2 regions of the Blautia sp. MSK18_10 genome follow, and region 1 is predicted to be linked to the other one. Evidence: riboswitches for the same ligand, from Rfam matches in the RefSeq annotation. Region 1 holds a riboswitch; the other holds the start of a gene.

Region 1 (14,232 bases):
TCCAGGATGCTCACGAAGCGATCCGTCCTACAGACATCAGCCGTACACCGGCTGTACTGAAGGAATCTCTTTCAAGAGATCAGTTCAGACTGTATCAGCTTATCTGGAGACGTTTTGCGGCCAGCAGAATGGCTCCTGCAAAATACGAAACAACATCTGTAAAGATTGGTGCAGACCAGTATATTTTTACAGTCTCTGCCTCCAAGATCATATTTGACGGATTTATGTCTGTATACACAGATGAAGAGGACCAGAAAAAAGGAAATGTTCTGAATCAGAGTCTTGAAAGAGGAATGAAGCTTAGTCTTAAGGAACTGAAACCAGAACAGCATTTCACGCAGCCGCCTGCACATTATACAGAGGCATCTCTGGTCAAGACTATGGAAGAACTGGGGATTGGACGTCCAAGTACCTATGCGCCGACGATCACAACGATCATCAGCCGCCGTTATGTTGCAAAAGAACAGAAGAACCTGTATGTTACAGAGTTGGGGGAAGTTGTCAATAATATTATGAAACAGGCTTTCCCGAGTATTGTAGATGTAAACTTCACTGCGACTATGGAAGGGCTTCTGGACTGTGTGGCAGCAGGAACTGTAAAGTGGAAGACAGTAGTAAGCAACTTCTATCCGGATCTGAAGAAGGATGTAGATGCTGCAGAGGAAGAACTTGAAAAGGTTGATATTCAGGATGAAGTGACAGATGTGATCTGCGAAAACTGTGGCAGACATATGGTGATTAAATATGGTCCTCATGGACGATTCCTTGCATGTCCGGGATTTCCGGAATGCAAAAATACCAAACCATATTTTGAGAAGATCGGGGTGGCATGTCCGAAATGTGGAAAAGAGATTGTGCTTAAGAAAACCAAAAAAGGACGTAAGTACTACGGATGTGAGGATAATCCGGATTGTGATTTCATGTCCTGGCAGAAACCATCAGCAAAGAAATGTCCGAAATGTGGAAGCTATATGGTGGAAAAGGGGAATAAGCTTGTCTGTAGCCAGGAGACATGTGGATATGTAGAGGCAAAGGACGAGAAAGAATAATAACGGATTGTAAATGTTATAAATGGGACTGTTGCAGCAGTTGAAAATGAATTTCATTAATGCAACAGTTCCGTTTTTTGTCTTACAGTCAGTGACTTTCTGACTTTTTGTCTTCAATCCTTTGAATTTTTGATGATGATATTTATTGAATAATATTATAAAAGGAATCTATTTTCAGAAAAGCAAAAATAAATAAAAAAATAGTAAAATTTGTCTTGTAATTTGACTTTAAAACGTGTAAAATCAAAGTATCAGTAATGTTAATAACCATGTGTGTCTGAATCTTCCTTGCGAGCAAAAGAAAGTGACTGCTCATTTATGAAATAATGACAGAAAGATTTCGGATATGTACAGGGTGAAAGGAGGACAATATGAGTGTTCAGCTGCTGGATAGAACAAGAAAAATTAATAAACTTCTGCATAACAGCAGTTCCAGCAAAGTGGTATTTAATGACATCTGTCAGGTTCTGATGGAGACACTGAGTTCCAACATTCTGGTTCTCAGTAAAAAAGGAAAGGTTCTGGGTGTCAGTTTATGCCCGGGAGTAGAGGAGATCACTGAACTGATCGAGGACAAGGTTGGCGGATATGTAGATTCCCTGTTAAACGAGAGATTTCTGGGTGTCCTGTCAACAAAAGAGAATGTAAATCTTCAGACACTGGGATTTGAACATGTATCAAGCAGTTATCAGGGAATCATTAATCCGATAGATATTGCAGGGGAACGACTGGGTACTGTATTTATGTATCGTTATGAGAAACCATATGACATTGAAGATATTATTGTCAGTGAATATGGAACAACCGTTGTAGGGCTTGAGATGATGAGAGCGGTTCATGAAGAGAATGCTGAGGAGGACAGAAAGCAGCAGGTAGTGAAATCTGCGTTTAATACTTTATCTTTCTCCGAACTGGAGGCGATCATCCATATTTTTGATGAACTTGACGGAGATGAGGGAATCCTGGTTGCAAGTAAGATCGCAGACCGCGTGGGAATCACCAGATCTGTTATCGTAAACGCTTTGAGGAAGTTTGAAAGTGCCGGTGTGATCGAATCCAGATCTTCCGGTATGAAAGGAACCTACATTAAAGTGCTGAATGAAGTCATCTTTGATGAACTGGAAGAGATTAAAGCTCAGAGAAATAAGAAATCCTGATATAGAAGCTTCCATAAATAATGAATGCAAGAAGGCTGTCTGCTGTATGGTGGACGGTCTTTTTATTATGTTACAGGAATTATAGCAAGCCTCTTAATTAATGTATTTGAAGACAATTCAACTGAGTGCGAAAGACAAGGAAGATATGACAAAATTATTTGCAAATTAAGAAAACAAAAGAAAAAAAGAGAATATATAAGTAAAAAAGAGAATATAGATTATTTTATAATGATAAAAGCACTTGCGAAATCGACTCATTTTCAATAATATAAGGACAGTGATTAGCACTCGAAGTAAATGAGTGCTAGCAAAAATCGGCAGAATTAGACAGAGTGCCGAAACAGTTGCCGGATATTTTGCGATAACGGAAAGAGTACGGTAACAGGAAAGTTTTAGTTGGAGAATAAAGGAGGATATAGATCATGACATTAGTACCTTTAGGTGACAGAGTTGTATTAAAACAGGTTGAAGCAGAAGAAACAACAAAATCCGGAATCGTTCTTCCGGGACAGGCACAGGAGAAACCACAGCAGGCAGAAGTTGTAGCTGTAGGACCTGGCGGAGTTGTTGACGGCAAAGAAGTAAAAATGGAAGTAGCTGTAGGTGATAAAGTTATCTACTCCAAATATTCAGGAACAGAAGTAAAGATGGATGGCACAGAATACATTATCGTAAAACAGAATGATATTCTTGCAATTGTTAAATAAGCAATATCAAAATAGAAAACATAAATGAAGATACTTATAAGATAATATTTACAGGATGTAACATGAAATACCGGCTAAGTATCAGAAAGAATTCATAGAGATCAAAATTTGAATCAGGAGGTCATATTATCATGGCAAAAGAAATTAAATTCGGCGCAGAAGCCAGAGCAGCTCTTGAAGCTGGTGTAAATAAATTAGCTGATACAGTAAGAGTAACATTAGGACCGAAAGGAAGAAACGTAGTTCTTGACAAACCATACGGTGCTCCGCTTATCACAAACGACGGTGTTACAATCGCAAAAGAAATCGAACTGGAAGACGGATTTGAAAACATGGGCGCACAGCTGATCAAAGAAGTTGCTTCCAAAACAAACGATGTAGCAGGTGATGGTACAACAACAGCTACTGTTCTTGCACAGGCTATGGTTCACGAAGGAATGAGAAACCTGGCAGCAGGCGCTAACCCGATCATCCTCAGAAAAGGAATGAAGAAAGCTACAGATGTAGCTGTAGAAGCAATCAAGAACATGAGCCAGACAATCAGCGGCAAGAAACAGATCGCAAACGTTGCATCTATTTCCGCAAGCGATGAGACTGTTGGACAGTTAGTAGCAGATGCTATGGAAAAAGTTTCCAAAGACGGCGTTATCACAGTAGAAGAATCCAAGACAATGCACACAGAACTTGACCTTGTAGAAGGTATGCAGTTCGATCGTGGATATGTATCCGCATATATGTCAACAGATATGGAAAAAATGGAAGCAAATCTGGAAGATCCATATATCCTGATCACAGACAAGAAGATCAGCAACATCCAGGAAATCCTTCCATTACTGGAGCAGATCGTAAAAGTTGGTGCGAAACTTCTTATCATTGCTGAAGATGTAGAGGGTGAAGCTCTTACAACTCTGATCGTAAACAAATTAAGAGGAACTTTCCAGGTAGTAGCTGTCAAAGCTCCGGGATATGGTGACAGAAGAAAAGAAATGCTTCAGGATATCGCAATCCTTACAGGCGGCCAGGTAATCTCCGAAGAAGTTGGTCTGGAACTGAAAGACGCAACTATGGAGCAGTTAGGACGTGCAAAATCTGTTAAAGTTGCAAAAGAGAACACAGTTATCGTTGACGGCATGGGTGACAAAGATGCAATCGCAAACCGTGTTGCTCAGATTCGTGGACAGATTGAAGAAACAAAATCTGAATTTGATAAAGAAAAATTACAGGAAAGACTTGCAAAACTGGCTGGCGGTGTAGCTGTTATCCGTGTTGGTGCTTCCACTGAGACAGAAATGAAAGAAGCTAAGCTTCGTCTGGAAGATGCTCTTGCAGCTACAAGAGCAGCAGTAGAAGAAGGTATCATCGCAGGTGGTGGATCTGCTTACATCCACGCATCCAAAGAAGTTGCAAAACTTGCAGCAACTCTGGAAGGTGACGAGAAGACAGGTGCAAATATCATCCTGAAAGCTCTGGAAGCTCCTCTGTTCCGCATTTCTGCAAATGCAGGACTTGAAGGTTCCGTAATCATCAACAAAGTAAGAGAATCCGAACCGGGAATCGGCTTCGATGCTCTGAACGAAAGATATGTAGATATGGTAAGCGAAGGTATCCTTGACCCTGCAAAGGTTACAAGAAGTGCTCTTCAGAATGCTACAAGTGTTGCATCTACATTACTTACAACAGAATCTGCTGTTGCAATTATCAAAGAAGACACACCTGCACCGGCTGCTAATCCTGGAATGGGAATGATGTAATTTTTAATAAACGATAAAATTATACCGCAGTATGCTCAGATAAAAATAGTATGTTACTGTTCATTCCGTTCACAGTAACATAGCCAAAATTCATTCCAGATTGCCTGCGGCAATGGAATTTTGGCTTGTATGTCTCGGGATTTTGGCATATTCATGCCAAAACACCTCGCGGAACAGTGGTGTGTGAACAGTAACAATAGTACAGGTGGAATATGTGAAACGGAACCGTCGTCATAGACGATGGTTCCGTTTTGTGATATAATGCAGAAAAACAGCATGATGAATAAAATATAATTGTTAAATATGCTGTGCAAAAAAAGCTGCTTTCAACAGCTGAACAAATGAAAAGGAGACGAAACAATGGGCGACTTGTATTCAGAATTACTGGTAAAGAAAGATAAGACGGCTAAAGACAGCCTGCTCAAATACGGTCTGATCGTTTTGACAGTGCTGGCAGTATTTGCCGGACTTATCATCACACCGCTGGCACTGATCATTGCCGTAGCACTTGGAATTGCATGCTACTTTGTAATTCCGAAAACAGATGTAGAATATGAATATCTGTTTATCAATGGCGATTTTGACATCGACATGATCATGTCAAAGACAAAAAGAAAGAAAGTAAAGAGCTTCAAATTATCAGAAGCAGATCTGGCAGCACCGCTGGATTCCCACAGAATGGACTATTACAACGGAAACCAGAACATGAAAGTACTGGACTTTTCATCAGGAAATCCGGAGCATAAACGCTTTGGTGTTATCACAAGACTGGACGGAAATTTATGCAAGATCATCCTGGAACCGGATGAGGCACTTGCACAGGCTATGAAAAATTCAGCACCGAGCAAAGTTTTTTTGGATTGACATAGAATCTGATTTTTGTTACACTTGTTGAAAATAAAAGGACCAGTTGCTGGTTCCTTTTTACATTACAATAGTAATTTAATTTCATATACGCAAGGGAGGAAATGCAATGGGTACTATCATTGGTGAAGGCATTACTTTTGATGACGTGCTGTTAGTTCCGGCATATTCAAAGGTAATTCCGAATCAGGTAGATGTCACAACTTACTTAACAAAGAAGGTTAAACTGAACATTCCTATGATGAGTGCAGGAATGGATACAGTAACCGAGCATCGCATGGCAATCGCTATGGCGAGACAGGGTGGTATTGGTATTATTCATAAGAATATGTCCATTGAAGCGCAGGCAGAAGAGGTAGACAAGGTAAAACGTTCTGAGAACGGTGTTATCACAGATCCTTTCTATTTATCTCCTGAACATACACTTAAAGACGCAGATGAGTTAATGGCAAAATTCCGTATCTCCGGTGTGCCGATCACAGAGGGCAGAAAACTGGTCGGAATCATTACTAATCGTGATCTGAAGTTTGAGACAGATTTCAGCAAGAAGATCAAAGAGTGCATGACTTCTGAGGGACTGATCACAGCCAAAGAAGGAATTACACTGGAAGATGCCAAGAAGATTCTGGCAAAATCACGTAAAGAGAAATTACCTATTGTAGATGATGACTTTAACTTAAAAGGCTTAATTACTATTAAAGATATTGAGAAACAGATCAAATATCCTCTGGCTGCAAAGGATGAGCAGGGACGTCTTCTCTGCGGTGCTGCGGTAGGAATCACTGCTAATGTACTTGCACGTGTTGATGCACTTGTAAAGGCATCTGTAGACGTGATCGTAATTGATTCTGCACATGGACATTCAGAGAACATTCTGAAGGCTGTACGCGAGATCAAGGCAGCATATCCGGAACTGCAGGTAATCGCAGGTAACGTAGCAACAGGTGCTGCGACAAAGGCTCTGATCGAGGCCGGTGTAGATGCAGTTAAGGTTGGTATCGGACCTGGATCTATCTGTACCACACGAGTTGTTGCAGGTATCGGTGTTCCGCAGATCACTGCTGTTATGGACTGCTACGAAGCTGCAAAAGAATACGGAATCCCGATCATTGCAGACGGTGGTATCAAGTATTCCGGAGATGTCACAAAGGCAATCGCAGCCGGTGCGAATGTCTGCATGATGGGAAGCATGTTTGCAGGATGCGACGAGAGCCCGGGAACATTCGAACTGTATCAGGGCAGAAAATATAAAGTATACCGCGGTATGGGATCTATCGCAGCTATGGAGAACGGAAGTAAAGACCGTTACTTCCAGGAGAATGCGAAGAAACTTGTTCCGGAAGGCGTAGAAGGACGTGTTGCTTACAAAGGACATGTTGAGGATACTGTATTCCAGCTCATGGGCGGTCTCCGTTCCGGTATGGGATATTGTGGAGCAGAAACTATTGAGAAACTCAAAGAAACAGGCAGATTCATCAAGATTTCTGCAGCGTCTCTTAAGGAATCTCATCCACATGATATTCATATCACAAAAGAAGCTCCGAACTATAGCGTAGATGACAAATAATAAATTTCAGGTGTAATATATGCCCCGGCTGGCTGCTGATGGAAAGAAATAAGATTTCCAGGCATGCCGGCCGGGGTATTTTTTGCAGGGAGTAAAATCCCGTAAGAGAAGGTAAAAATGCAAAAGCATATAAACAAAAAGAAAAAAACAGATACCAGAACAGGGAAAACTGCAGTAAAAAAGAAAAACAGCAGGTCGAAAAAACGAAAGAGCAGCAGAGTAAGGCAGAGAAATCAGAGAATTCTTATGAGCCTTATGCTGCTCGTGATCATAGTTCTGAGTGGGTGGATCATAATAAATCGGGCCAGTGAAAATGGATGGAGTATTGGGGACTTTTTACATAATTCTGACACGATGGTTTCTGATGCGGAACAGTCAGGAACAGATAATGCGGATTCTTCAGGCGGACCGGAACAATGGCAGAAAGAAGGGGCGCCGTACATAGATGTGGAACTGCTGACACCGAATGAATATTCCAGACCGCAGATTCCTATTGAGAGTGTACAGTATATTGCCATTCATTATACTGCAAATCCGGGGGCAACAGCCATTGCAAACAGGAACTACTTCGAGAATCTGGCGACTACTCATGACACAAAGGTGAGCAGTCATTTTGTAGTGGGGCTGGATGGGGAAGTGGTGCAGTGTATTCCTACGTCAGAGATGTCCTATGCGACGAACTCACGTAATGTAGATACTTTGTCCATCGAGTGCTGTCATCCGGATGAGACGGGGAAATTTAATGAGGCAACTTATGATTCGGCAGTGAAGCTTTCTGCGTGGTTGTGCGTGCGGTTTGGGCTTACATCAGAGAACGTGATCCGGCATTATGATGTTACCGGAAAAAACTGTCCGAAATATTATGTGGAGAATCCGGATGCATGGATACAGATGAAATCGGATATTGCGGCGCAGATTGATGTTGATTATGGTTTGCAGGATGTTCAGTAAAACGAAAATTCAGCACAGTACAAAAAAATTTGCCTTGAAATCCACAAAGAAGTATTGTACTATAATAACAACGTGTGATTTTTTTTCACGACAGTGCCTGCATGACTGGCGGAAGTAGGATTACCTACAGGGAGTGCAGCGAGTATATGAGCCGACCGCCTGGGCAGCCTGGAAATTATTCAATGAATAAATAGGTTTCCCAGGCTTTTTTTAACCTTATTTTTAACGAAAAGGAGAAAAATTATGGAAATGTTATCACTGGAAAAAGAACTGAAAGAGAATTCCTATCCTGGCAGAGGAATTGTGATTGGACGTTCCGCAGACGGTAAGAAAGCAGTGACAGCTTATTTCATCATGGGCAGAAGCGAGAACAGCAGAAACAGAGTATTTGTAGAGGATGGTGAGGGAATCCGTACCCAGGCATTTGATCCGTCCAAACTTACAGATCCGAGTCTGATCATCTATGCACCTGTACGTGTACTGGGAAACAAAACAATCGTAACTAACGGAGATCAGACAGATACCATTTATGAGGGAATGGATCATCAGCTTACTTTTGAGCAGTCCTTAAGAAGCAGAGAATTCGAGCCGGACGGTCCGAACTATACACCTCGTATCTCCGGTGTTATGCACGTAGAGAACGGAAAATTCAACTATGCAATGTCAATTCTCAAGAGCAACAACGGAAATCCGGATGCATGTAACAGATACACATTTGCATACGAGAATGCCATTGCAGGAGAGGGACATTTCATCCATACTTATAAATGTGACGGAAATCCACTTCCAAGCTTTGAAGGCGAACCGAAACTGGTAGCAATTCCGGATGATATAGATGAGTTTGCAGAACTTCTCTGGAACAGCCTGAACGAAGATAACAAAGTATCTCTGTTTGTAAGATATATTGATATTGAGACAGGTAAGTACGAAAGCAAGATCATTAATAAGAATAAATAATAGTCACTTACTGAGTACAGATAGTGCTCATAGATTATTGTGAACATAAGACGATGCTTTCGCAGTAAGAAATTATTTACAGGAATTAATTTTAAAATACTTATTTGGTTCATACGGAGGATTTATATAATGAAAGAATTCGAATTAAAATATGGCTGTAACCCGAATCAGAAACCTGCAAAAATTTATATGGCAGACGGATCTGAGCTTCCGGTAAAGATCCTTTCCGGGAGACCGGGATATATCAATTTCCTGGATGCTTTTAATGGCTGGCAGCTGGTATCCAATCTGAAGAAAGCAACAGGACTTCCTGCAGCTACATCTTTTAAACATGTATCTCCTGCCGGTGCTGCTGTAGGACTTCCTCTTACAGAGACTCTGGCAAAGATCTACTGGGTAAATGATATGGACTGGAAGAATTTTTCGCCATTAGCATGCGCTTATGCAAGAGCTCGCGGTGCTGACAGAATGTCCTCTTTTGGTGATTTTATTTCTCTTTCTGATGTGTGTGATAAAGATACAGCACTTCTAATCAAGAGAGAGGTATCTGACGGTGTTATTGCACCTGGATACACAGAGGAAGCACTGGAGATCCTGAAGCAGAAGAAAAAAGGAAACTACAATGTGATCCAGATCGATGAGAACTTTGTACCGGCTCCGCTGGAACACAAAGAAGTATTTGGTGTAACTTTTGAGCAGGGCCGTCAGGAGCTTGAGATCGATGATGCAATGCTTTCCAATATTGTGACAGAGAATAAAGAGCTTACAGAGGAAGCAAAACGTGATATGAAGATTTCTCTGATCATCCTGAAATATACACAGTCCAACTCTGTATGTTTCGTAAAAGATGGACAGGCTATCGGTGTTGGTGCAGGACAGCAGTCACGTGTACATTGTACAAGACTTGCAGGACAGAAGGCAGACAACTGGTTCCTTCGCCAGTGCCCGAAAGTGCTGAATCTGCCATTTAAAGATACAATTTCACGTGCGGAACGTGACAATGCCATTGATGTTTATATCGGGGATGAATATATGGATGTACTTGCTGATGGTATGTGGGAGAAAACTTTCACAGAGAAACCGGAAGTATTTACAAAGGAAGAGAAACGTGCATGGCTGGATCAGATGACGGATGTTACACTGGGATCTGATGCATTCTTCCCATTCAGTGATAATATTGAGCGTGCTCATAAGAGTGGCGTGAAGTATATTGCGCAGCCGGGTGGATCTGTGCGTGATGATGCTGTGATTGAGACTTGCAATAAATATGGAATGGTGATGAGTTTTACTGGTATCAGATTGTTCCATCACTAAGGTGCTGGTATGGGGACGCGCAGGACATTATATGTTTTTGTCCGCGGTTTCGGAGCCTAAGAAAAACTAAGCGCCAGGAAATCTGCTAAAAACATGTAAAAAAATTTCAAACTCGCCGCAAATGCGGCTCAGACAGTGAAATTTTTTTACATAACGCAGATTTCCTGGCGCTAACTTTTTCTAAGACTCCTGCAAATGCGGGCAAAAACATATAATGTCCTGCGCTGGTGTAGAGCCGCGTAGCGAAGCGGATTGCGAATATACGCTTGACTCAGGGATGTTAATCAAGGATATTGGCTATAGATGTTATTCGCAGATATGGAATTGCTATAGTTATGGAAAGTTAATAGAAGGGGATGAAAAAAGCATCAGCCTTAGCTGATGCTTTAAGAGCGATAGACGGGGCTCGAACCCGCGGTCTCGACCTTGGCAAGGTCGCGCGTTACCAACTACGCCACTATCGCATTTATGATGTCAGTTGAGTGATTACCTCAGCGACAAAATATATGATACTATATGCAGTGGAGTTTGTCAAATGTTTTTTTATTTATTTTGAAATTTTATATAATGGTTTTATTGAAAAATTATGACTCCCTGAAAAGTGCTGAAATTGGCACTTTTCAGGGAACAATACTTACATATTAAGTTCTTTCATTAATTCTTCCTGAGAAATGAATTCGTGACAGTCAGGGTTGTTTTCGATTTCCTTTAACATTATTAAATCTGTTTCATCGGGTTCAACTTTTTCTATATCTGCGAATGTATCAGGCAGTTTAAAATGTTTTTGAATAATATGCCAGAAGATATTAGCATCTTTATCACTCATAATTGATACAGCACCTATAATACGTTCTTTAACAGCAGTCATAAAATCACACTCCTTTACGAAAAAATATTTATATTTTATCTTATCTTTCGTAAGGCAGAATAGAATTCTGATAATTTTACTATAGCATATAGAAATAATAGAAGCAATATAGTTTATGAAGATTCCGTGAAGGATGGGGTGGAAAATTGCAAATTGGGAGGGGGTGTGCTATGATAGGACAGACGGAGAGAGACGATAAAGGAGTTGAGGCTCAGTTTATGAAGAAAAAAATTTTAGCATTATTAGTTTGTAGTATGCTTACTTTATCAACAACAGTTTCTGCGGATATTCTGGATTATGAGGGGACAATTAATGCTTATAAGCAGGATAATAAGACACCGCAGACCTTTGAGATTGATAATGGAAGTGGAGAGAAGGTAACTGCAGTTGCCAAGTCAGATAAGGTTTCTGTTTCTGCAAAGGCGACTTATATACGTTCTATGCCAGGGAAAAACGGAAAGAAGCTTGCAAGAGTGTATCTTGGTACCGGTGTAGAGAGAGTGGCCGTATGTGATAATGGCTGGAGTAAAGTGACTTATGAGAAAAAGAGTAAAAAGGGTACGGAAAAGATCAGTGGCTATGTGCCCACAAAACATATCAATGATAGTGATCAGGTTGCTCAGGCAAGGGGAACTTTTACAGCACTGAAGGACAGTGATATTCTGGATTATCCGGGAAAGAAGGATGGACAGATAGTAGGTGAGGTCATTCAGGAGGATGAAGTGAAGCGCCTGGCTACAGTGAACGGCATCTGGAGTCAGATTTACTATAAAAAAGAGAATGGAAAAAGAGGCATTGGATATATTCCAACCAGTGTTCTGGAGAATACAGCAGCAGAGGAGAATACGGAAGAGTCAAAGGTCGCTAAAGTAGACGGCGAAGAAGCTGGAACGATTCATAAGAGTGAGGGCAAAGGCGTTTTTGCAGAGGCTGTGGATGGTGTAACTGCTTCAAAGGGAGAGTCTGTGGATGGAGTGAAGGTGGGAACTCCGGTAGCTGTGTCTTCAGATGCGTCACTGGTTCCGCTGGGAACTTTTAAGATTACTCATTATTGTCCCTGCAGTATTTGTTGTGGCCCTTGGGCAAATGGCATTACTTCTACAGGGGTGACTGCTACGACAAACCGTACGATTGCGGTGGACCCTACACAGATTCCATATGGATCTAAGGTTGTGATCAATGGACAGGTTTATGTTGCAGAGGACTGTGGTGGTGCGATTAAACATAATTGTATAGATATTTATGTTGCTACCCATCAGGAAGGGGAGGACAAAGGGGTATATTATACAGATGTTTATTTGTTAAAGTAGAAAATAAGAAAGAATTTAACCGAATCAAGTAGCAAAGCGGATTGCGAATATCCGTTTGACCTGAAAATAAAAATCCGGAAGAATCTGGAAATGATCTGTTATATCTGTAATCATTTCAGAAGTTCTTTCGGATTTTTTGAAATTATCTTTTATGCGTTTTTTAATGCCTGTTCGATGTCAGCAATGATGTCTTCAACATTTTCAATACCAACGGAGAGACGGATCATTCCCGGTGATACGCCGGCTTCTGCAAGCTGTTCATCATTCATCTGGCGGTGAGTATGGCTTGCGGGATGCAGGATCATGGTCTTGGAAGCTGCTACATGAGTTGCGATGGTGGCAAGCTTTAAGCTATCCATAAAGCGGACTGCAGCTTCTCGGCCTCCTGTCAGTTCAAAGGAGATAACGCCGCAGGTTCTGCCTTCGTTCATGTATTTCTGAGCAAGTGGATAGTATTTGTCATCAGGAAGTCCTGCATAGTTTACATGAGATACTTTCTCATGGGCATTCAGGAATTCGGCAATCTTCTGTGCATTATAGCAGTGACGTTCCACGCGGAGAGGAAGAGTTTCAAGCCCCAGGTTTAACAGGAAGCAGTTTGTAGGAGACGGGATAGAGCCCAGGTCACGCATCAACTGAGAGGTTGCCTTTGTGATATAAGCCTTCTTTCCAAACTGTTTAGTATAAATAACACCATGATAAGATTCATCCGGTTCAGTCAGTCCATGATATTTATGTCCATAGGCATCCCAGTCAAAGTTACCGCTGTCAACGATAGCTCCGCCAACCTGCACAGCATGTCCGTCCATATATTTGGTTGTGGAATGGGTGACGATATCAGCTCCCCATTCAAAAGGACGGCAGTTTACAGGTGTAGCGAAGGTGTTGTCTACAATAAGCGGAACTTCATGTTCGTGAGCAACCTTTGCGAATTTTTCAATATCAAGAATTACCAGGGCCGGGTTTGCGATGGTCTCTGCGAAAAGTACCTTTGTATTAGGACGGAAGGCAGCTGCAATTTCTTCAGGGCTAGCATCGGTGTCAACGAAAGTGCAGTCAATGCCAAGCTTTTTGAAGGTAACAGCCAGGAGGTTAAAGGTTCCTCCGTAAATAGTAGAAGCCGCCACAACATGATCACCTGCTTCGCAGATATTGAAGACTGCATAGAAGTTGGCAGCCTGTCCGGAAGAGGTAAGGATAGCGGCAACACCACCCTCCAGATCTGCAATTTTTGCTGCTACAGCATCATTTGTGGGGTTCTGCAGACGGGTATAGAAGTATCCTTCTGCCTTAAGATCGAAGAGCTGTCCCATTTCATCAGTAGTATCATATTTATAAGTGGTACTCTGATAAATCGGGAGTGCGCATGGTTCACCCTTAGACGGAGTGTAACCGGAATGGAGACATTTAGTCTCGACTTTAAAGTCACTCATGAGTTTAGTTCCTTTCTTATGTGAAATATTGCTTCAATAAAATATTGTATTAATATTGGGAAAATTGTGATGATATTGATACAAAATTTCATGATAGTCTTAGAGCGTGTCTGAAAAATCATTCCCGCAATCTGCACGCCCCACTTTGCGGGATATTTCACCCGAATTCAGTTGCCGTAGCCCGCTACGGCGCCCTCATCCGGGCAAAATATCCCATAAATTGTGACGCACATCTTGCAGAAAGCCTTTTTCAGACACACTCTAGAGCGTGTCTGAAAAATAAAAATTGCACAAAACGCATGTT
Region 2 (5,576 bases), on a different contig from region 1:
ATCCTTCTTTCCTACCTCAGGGAAATCGTAGACAGATTTAAATTCCATAGGCTCTGTTTCTACCCAATGTCCGTCTTCCCAGTAGGAACCATTTGCGGAAACCTCTCGAAGATTGATCTCCGGGTTAAAGTTTGTGGCAAAAGGATATCCATGATCACCGCCGTTACAGTCCAGAATATCAATGGTATGGATTTCATCAAAATAATGCTTCAGGGCATAGGCACTAAATACACTGGTAACACCCGGATCAAAACCGGTTCCCAGAAGAGCAGTCAGTCCTGCTTCCTTAAATTTCTCATCATAAGCCCACTGCCAGGAATAATCGAAATATGCAGTAAAGCCTTTTTCTTTACATCTCTTTTCGTAGATTGCACGCCATGTGGGATCTTCTGTATCCTCTGCTTCATAATTGGCAGTATCAATATAATCCGCACCGGCTTCCAGACATGCATCCATGATGGTAAGATCCTGATATGGAAGTGCCACATTCAGGACAGCATCCGGCTTATAGACTCTGATCAATTCTGCGACCTCTGCTGCATTATCCGCATCTACCTTTGCTGTCTCAATTTTTGTCTTCGTTGTACTTTCAATCTTCTCTTTGAGTGCATCGCATTTTTCCTTTGTCCTGCTTGCGATCATAATCTCTGTAAAAACATCGCTGTTCTGACAGCATTTGCGAATTGCCACTGAAGCTACCCCACCACATCCGATTACCAATAATCTGCTCATAAACTGTTTTCCTCCTCTTCCAGTAAATCTTCTACATATTTTGGAAGCATAAATGCTCCTCTGTGAAGGTTTGTTGTATAATACCATGTTTCTATATTAAGATTATCAAACCTCTCCGGCCTGAAATCTTCCAGTGGATGATATTTCTTTGATGCAAATCCAAAAAGCCAGTATCCCGAGGGACAGGTAGGGATATGTGCCTGATAAACCCTGCTCACCGGAAATGACCGGAAAACCTTTCTGTGCATCTTTCTGCATTCCACCTCATCCTCATCATAAAAAGGACTTCCATGCTGATAAACCATGATTCCGTCATCTCTGAGAGCCTTATAACAGCTTCCGTAGAATTCCTTTGTAAAAAGTCCCTCTGTATGTCCCAGCGGATCTGTGGAATCATTGATGATCAGGTCATATCTGGCCTTTTTATTCCGCAGGAACCGAAGGCCGTCTTCATAATAAATGTTGACTCTCTCATCCTTCAGTCCCTGGGCAATATCCGGAAACATCTCCGCACATACATCCACAAACATTTTATCGGATTCCACCACATCAATGCTCTCAATCTGTGGATAATGGATCAGTTCTCTGGCAACTCCACCGTCACCGCCGCCGATGATCAGAACATTTTTTACATTGGGATGTACTGTCATTGGCACATGCGTGACCATTTCATCATAAATAAATTCATCTTTATCAGAGAATACGATCTCACCGTCCAGAGCCACAAATCTTCCAAATTCTTCAGACTCAAACACATCGATTCTCTGAAATTCACTTTCCCCTGAAAATAACTGTCGGTTAATCCGGACAGAAAGCTTTACATTTCCTGTATGGAACTCGGAATACCATAATTCCATGATCAGATACCCCCTTTCAGGACCTGAAGATGTTCTACCTTCGGATCCTCCATTCCCTGCATGGAACAGCCTTTGTCTCTTGCATAAAGAATGTATTCTACAATTTCCTGTGTCACCATTTCTCCAGGAGCAAGAATCGGGATTCCCGGAGGATAACACATAACAAATTCACCGCTGATCCTGCCTGCCGCCTGTTCCATGGGCAGAGATTCTTTCTCCGCATAAAATGCCTGCTGTGGAGACGCCACCACTGCAGGTGCGATATATTCCCCGGAAAGCATACCTGTGCTGTCCTTCTTATACAGACGTTCAATATCAGCCAATGCCCCTACCAGTCTCTCAATATCCTGAAGCCTGTCTCCGATGGAAATGTAAGCCAGAATATTACAGATATCTCCAAACTCGATCTGAATATCATATTCATCTCTGAGAAGATCATAAACTTCAATACCTGCCAGCCCATTTCCCAGTGTATAAATGGAGAGTTTTGTAACATCAAAATCAAAAACACTGGTTCCATTGATCAGATCCATACCATATGCATAATAACCGCCGATCTCATTGATCTCCTCTCTGGCATACTGCGCCATCCCTGCAACCTTTTCAAAGGATTCCTCTCCCCTGAGTGCCAGATTTCTTCTGGAGATATCCAGACTGGACAACAGAAGATAAGAAGCGCTTGTGGTCTGAGTCAAATTGATGATCTGGCGCACTTTCTCTGCATTCATACTCTTATTCAAAAGCAGCAGCGAACTCTGTGTCAGACTTCCGCCGGATTTGTGCATGGAAACTGCCGCCATGTCAGCACCTGCCGCCATTCCGGACACAGGAAGGTTTCTGCCGAAATAAAGATGGGTTCCATGAGCCTCATCTGCCAGCACCTTCATTCCTCTTGCATGAGCCTTCTTTACGATAGTCCGCAGATCCGAACAGATTCCATAATAGGTAGGGTTATTTACAAGAACTGCCACCGCATCCGGATTCTCATCCATAGCCTTCTCCACCTGACTGACTTCCATGCCAAGGGAAATGCCCAGCTGCGCATTCACCTCCGGGTTTACATAAACCGGAATTGCACCGCACAGTACCAGGGCATTGATGGCACTTTTATGTACATTTCGCGGCAGAATGATCTTATCCCCTGCCTTGCAGACAGACAGGATCATGCTCTGCACTGCAGATGTGGTTCCTCCTACCATAAGGAATGCATGCGCTGCGCCAAAAGCATCTGCTGCAAGCTCCTCCGCTTCTCTGATCACCGAAACCGGGTGGCAGAGATTGTCCAGCGGCTTCATAGAATTAACATCCAGCCCCACACATTTCTCTCCCAGCAACTGTGCAAGCTCCGGATTTCCTCTTCCTCTTTTATGTCCCGGCACATCAAAGGGAACGACTCTCTTCTTTCGGAAACGTTCCAGTGCTTCATATATGGGCGCATGCTGTTGTCTTTCATAATCCATTTGACATGTTCCTCTTTTCCTGTCGTCATGTACCGGCAAATACAGTTCTATCATTCAGCAATTGTATACTGCCTCAAACCGGCACAATGATTCAATTATTTCTATATATATATTTGCTATATCTGCACAAAAAAAGAAGCAGATAAGTTCATTCACCATCTGCTTCTCTCATGATCTATAGAATTTCTCAGGCTCTGTCTCTTTATATACTGACCGGATTTCCCGTATAAATCCGTCTGTATCCTGTGCCTGTTCCCGTATTCTGAAATATTCATGACTGCTGTCGTCTTCAATCGCTGGCAAATATATGCTATGCTCTTATTGACCGTTTCACAAGATGATGTGTGCTTACGCACTGATTATTATAAAGTAATCAACTTATAAAATTTGAGCTTCTAACTCAATCAATAATGTGGTGTCTCCCACCCGGCAACTGCCCCGCCTGTCCGTATGGCTTAACATTCAGAAACTGTCTCTGAATGTGAGCAAATATTTGCATGAAAACGATAGTGTCTTTTCATACTAAAATTTAGAATAACATATCTTCTGAACTGTTGTCAATTCCATTTTCCATATTTTGCACTAGAGCGTGTCTGAAAAAGGCTTTCTGCAAGATGTGCGTCACAATTTGTGGGATATTTTGCCCGGATGAGGGCGCCGTAGCGGGCTACGGCAACTGAATTCGGGTGAAATATCCCGCAAAGTGGGGGCGTGCAGATTGCGGGAATGATTTTTCAGACACGCTCTAGCTTTACCCGCTTTTTATATTTTCTTCATTTATCAGGGAAAACTGTGTTTATTTTTTAACAATTTCTTCCCTTGAGAAAACGTATTTTCTTTCATTACCAGGGATTACGATTCTCTTCTCTTATCAATTTGCACAACTTTTATCCAGTTTACTCACATTTTTTGACGTTTCAACAAAAATTTTCTTGACATTTTTTTCTCAAAATGATATATTGTATTCATCAATTGAAAGAACCTTCGAGTACTGACGGAAAGAGTGGAGTGCAAACCACGTGGAGTCGGAGGTTTGCGGGAGCCGACCGTCTGGGCAGTATTTGAAATATTCAGATACTGGCCTTTTTTTATAACTTTCAGGGCAGAAATCAGGAATACCAGGCAGACCGGCCAATACTTCTTTCAATTAATAATTGTTGCTGATCGCGGAGTGAACAGCAACAGAAGTTTTTCATGTTATGCGGAAACGAAAGGAGAAAAACAATTATGGGATTCAAATCAGACATTGAAATTGCACAGGAATGCGAGATGCTTCCAATTACTCAGATCGCAGAGAAAGCAGGTATTGACGACAAATATCTGGAGCAGTACGGAAAATACAAAGCAAAAATCGACTACAATCTTCTGAAAGAAAGTGATAAGAAGGATGGAAAATTAATCCTCGTTACAGCTATCAACCCAACTCCAGCAGGAGAAGGTAAAACTACTACTACTGTAGGTCTTGCAGATGGTATGCAGAGACTTGGCAAGAGTGTTATGGTAGCTCTTCGTGAGCCATCCTTAGGACCGGTATTCGGTGTAAAAGGTGGTGCAGCAGGCGGCGGATATGCACAGGTTGTTCCTATGGAAGATATTAACCTTCACTTCACAGGTGACTTCCATGCCATTGGCGCAGCTAACAACTTACTTGCAGCTATGATCGATAACCATATCTTCCAGGGCAATGCATTAAACATCGACCCACGTAAGATCACATGGAGAAGATGTGTAGATATGAACGACCGTCAGCTTCGTAACGTAGTAGATGGTCTTGGCGGAAAGACAAACGGTATGCCTCGTGAAGACGGATACGACATCACAGTTGCATCTGAAATCATGGCAGTTCTCTGTCTTGCAAGCGACATCAAAGACCTGAAAGAAAGATTATCCAAGATCATCATCGGATATACATACGGAAAAGTTTCCGAGCAGAAACCTGTAACAGCAGGTGACCTTCACGCAGAAGGCGCTATGACAGCCCTGTTAAAAGATGCTCTGAAACCAAACCTTGTACAGACTCTGGAACACGTTCCTGCAATCGTACATGGCGGACCATTCGCAAACATCGCTCATGGATGTAACTCTGTAACAGCTACAAAGATGGCTATGAAGCTTGCTGATTATGCAATCACAGAAGCTGGTTTCGGTGCTGACCTTGGTGCTGAGAAATTCCTTGATATCAAATGCCGTATGGCTGGTTTAAAACCAAGCGCAGTTGTAATCGTAGCTACAGTACGTGCCCTGAAATACAACGGCGGCGTTGCTAAAGCTGACCTTAACAATGAAAACCTGGAAGCTCTTGAAAAAGGTATCCCGAACCTGTTAAAACACGTTTCCAACATCAAAAACGTATACAAACTTCCATGTGTTGTTGCTATCAACGCATTCCCTACAGATACAAAAGCAGAGCTTGACTTTGTAGAAGCTAAATGTAAAGAACTGGGCGTTAACGTTGCTCTTTCTGAAGTATGGGCAAAAGGCGGCGAAGGCGGAATCAAACTTGCAGAAGAAGTTATCCGTCTTGTTG

The links. A riboswitch is a leader RNA that binds a small molecule or an ion and turns the genes downstream of it on or off. The one in region 1 is predicted to bind ZMP and ZTP.
Region 2: it holds a riboswitch for ZMP and ZTP, as region 1 does, so the genes downstream of both, LI074_RS06680 (formate--tetrahydrofolate ligase) here and LI074_RS11205 (IMP cyclohydrolase) in region 1, are expected to answer to the same signal.

The regions. Positions count from the first base shown of each region.
Region 1 is NZ_JAJCGT010000026.1:11-14,242, reverse strand. Features, by position in the region: gene topA (type I DNA topoisomerase) at 1-1,049, shown strand, start outside; gene codY (GTP-sensing pleiotropic transcriptional regulator CodY) at 1,421-2,206, shown strand; gene groES (co-chaperone GroES) at 2,629-2,913, shown strand; gene groL (chaperonin GroEL) at 3,045-4,664, shown strand; gene LI074_RS11220 (DUF6106 family protein) at 5,025-5,528, shown strand; gene guaB (IMP dehydrogenase) at 5,638-7,095, shown strand; gene LI074_RS11210 (peptidoglycan recognition protein family protein) at 7,213-8,046, shown strand; ZMP/ZTP riboswitch at 8,138-8,218, shown strand; gene LI074_RS11205 (IMP cyclohydrolase) at 8,290-9,003, shown strand; gene LI074_RS11200 (phosphoribosylaminoimidazolecarboxamide formyltransferase) at 9,133-10,317, shown strand; tRNA gene LI074_RS11195 (tRNA-Gly) at 10,709-10,781, opposite strand; gene LI074_RS11190 (hypothetical protein) at 10,952-11,185, opposite strand; gene LI074_RS11185 (3D domain-containing protein) at 11,356-12,495, shown strand; gene LI074_RS11180 (O-acetylhomoserine aminocarboxypropyltransferase/cysteine synthase family protein) at 12,645-13,928, opposite strand; partial or broken gene LI074_RS17905 (DUF6783 domain-containing protein) at 13,925-14,161, opposite strand; partial or broken gene LI074_RS17900 (DUF6783 domain-containing protein) at 14,099-14,232, shown strand, end outside.
Region 2 is NZ_JAJCGT010000011.1:22,677-28,252, forward strand. Features, by position in the region: gene LI074_RS06660 (saccharopine dehydrogenase family protein) at 1-732, opposite strand, end outside; gene speE (polyamine aminopropyltransferase) at 729-1,589, opposite strand; gene LI074_RS06670 (aminotransferase class I/II-fold pyridoxal phosphate-dependent enzyme) at 1,592-3,049, opposite strand; gene LI074_RS06675 (hypothetical protein) at 3,218-3,352, opposite strand; gene LI074_RS17775 (DUF6783 domain-containing protein) at 3,607-3,699, opposite strand; gene LI074_RS17780 (DUF6783 domain-containing protein) at 3,676-3,729, shown strand; gene LI074_RS17785 (hypothetical protein) at 3,776-3,856, shown strand; ZMP/ZTP riboswitch at 4,027-4,112, shown strand; gene LI074_RS06680 (formate--tetrahydrofolate ligase) at 4,277-5,576, shown strand, end outside.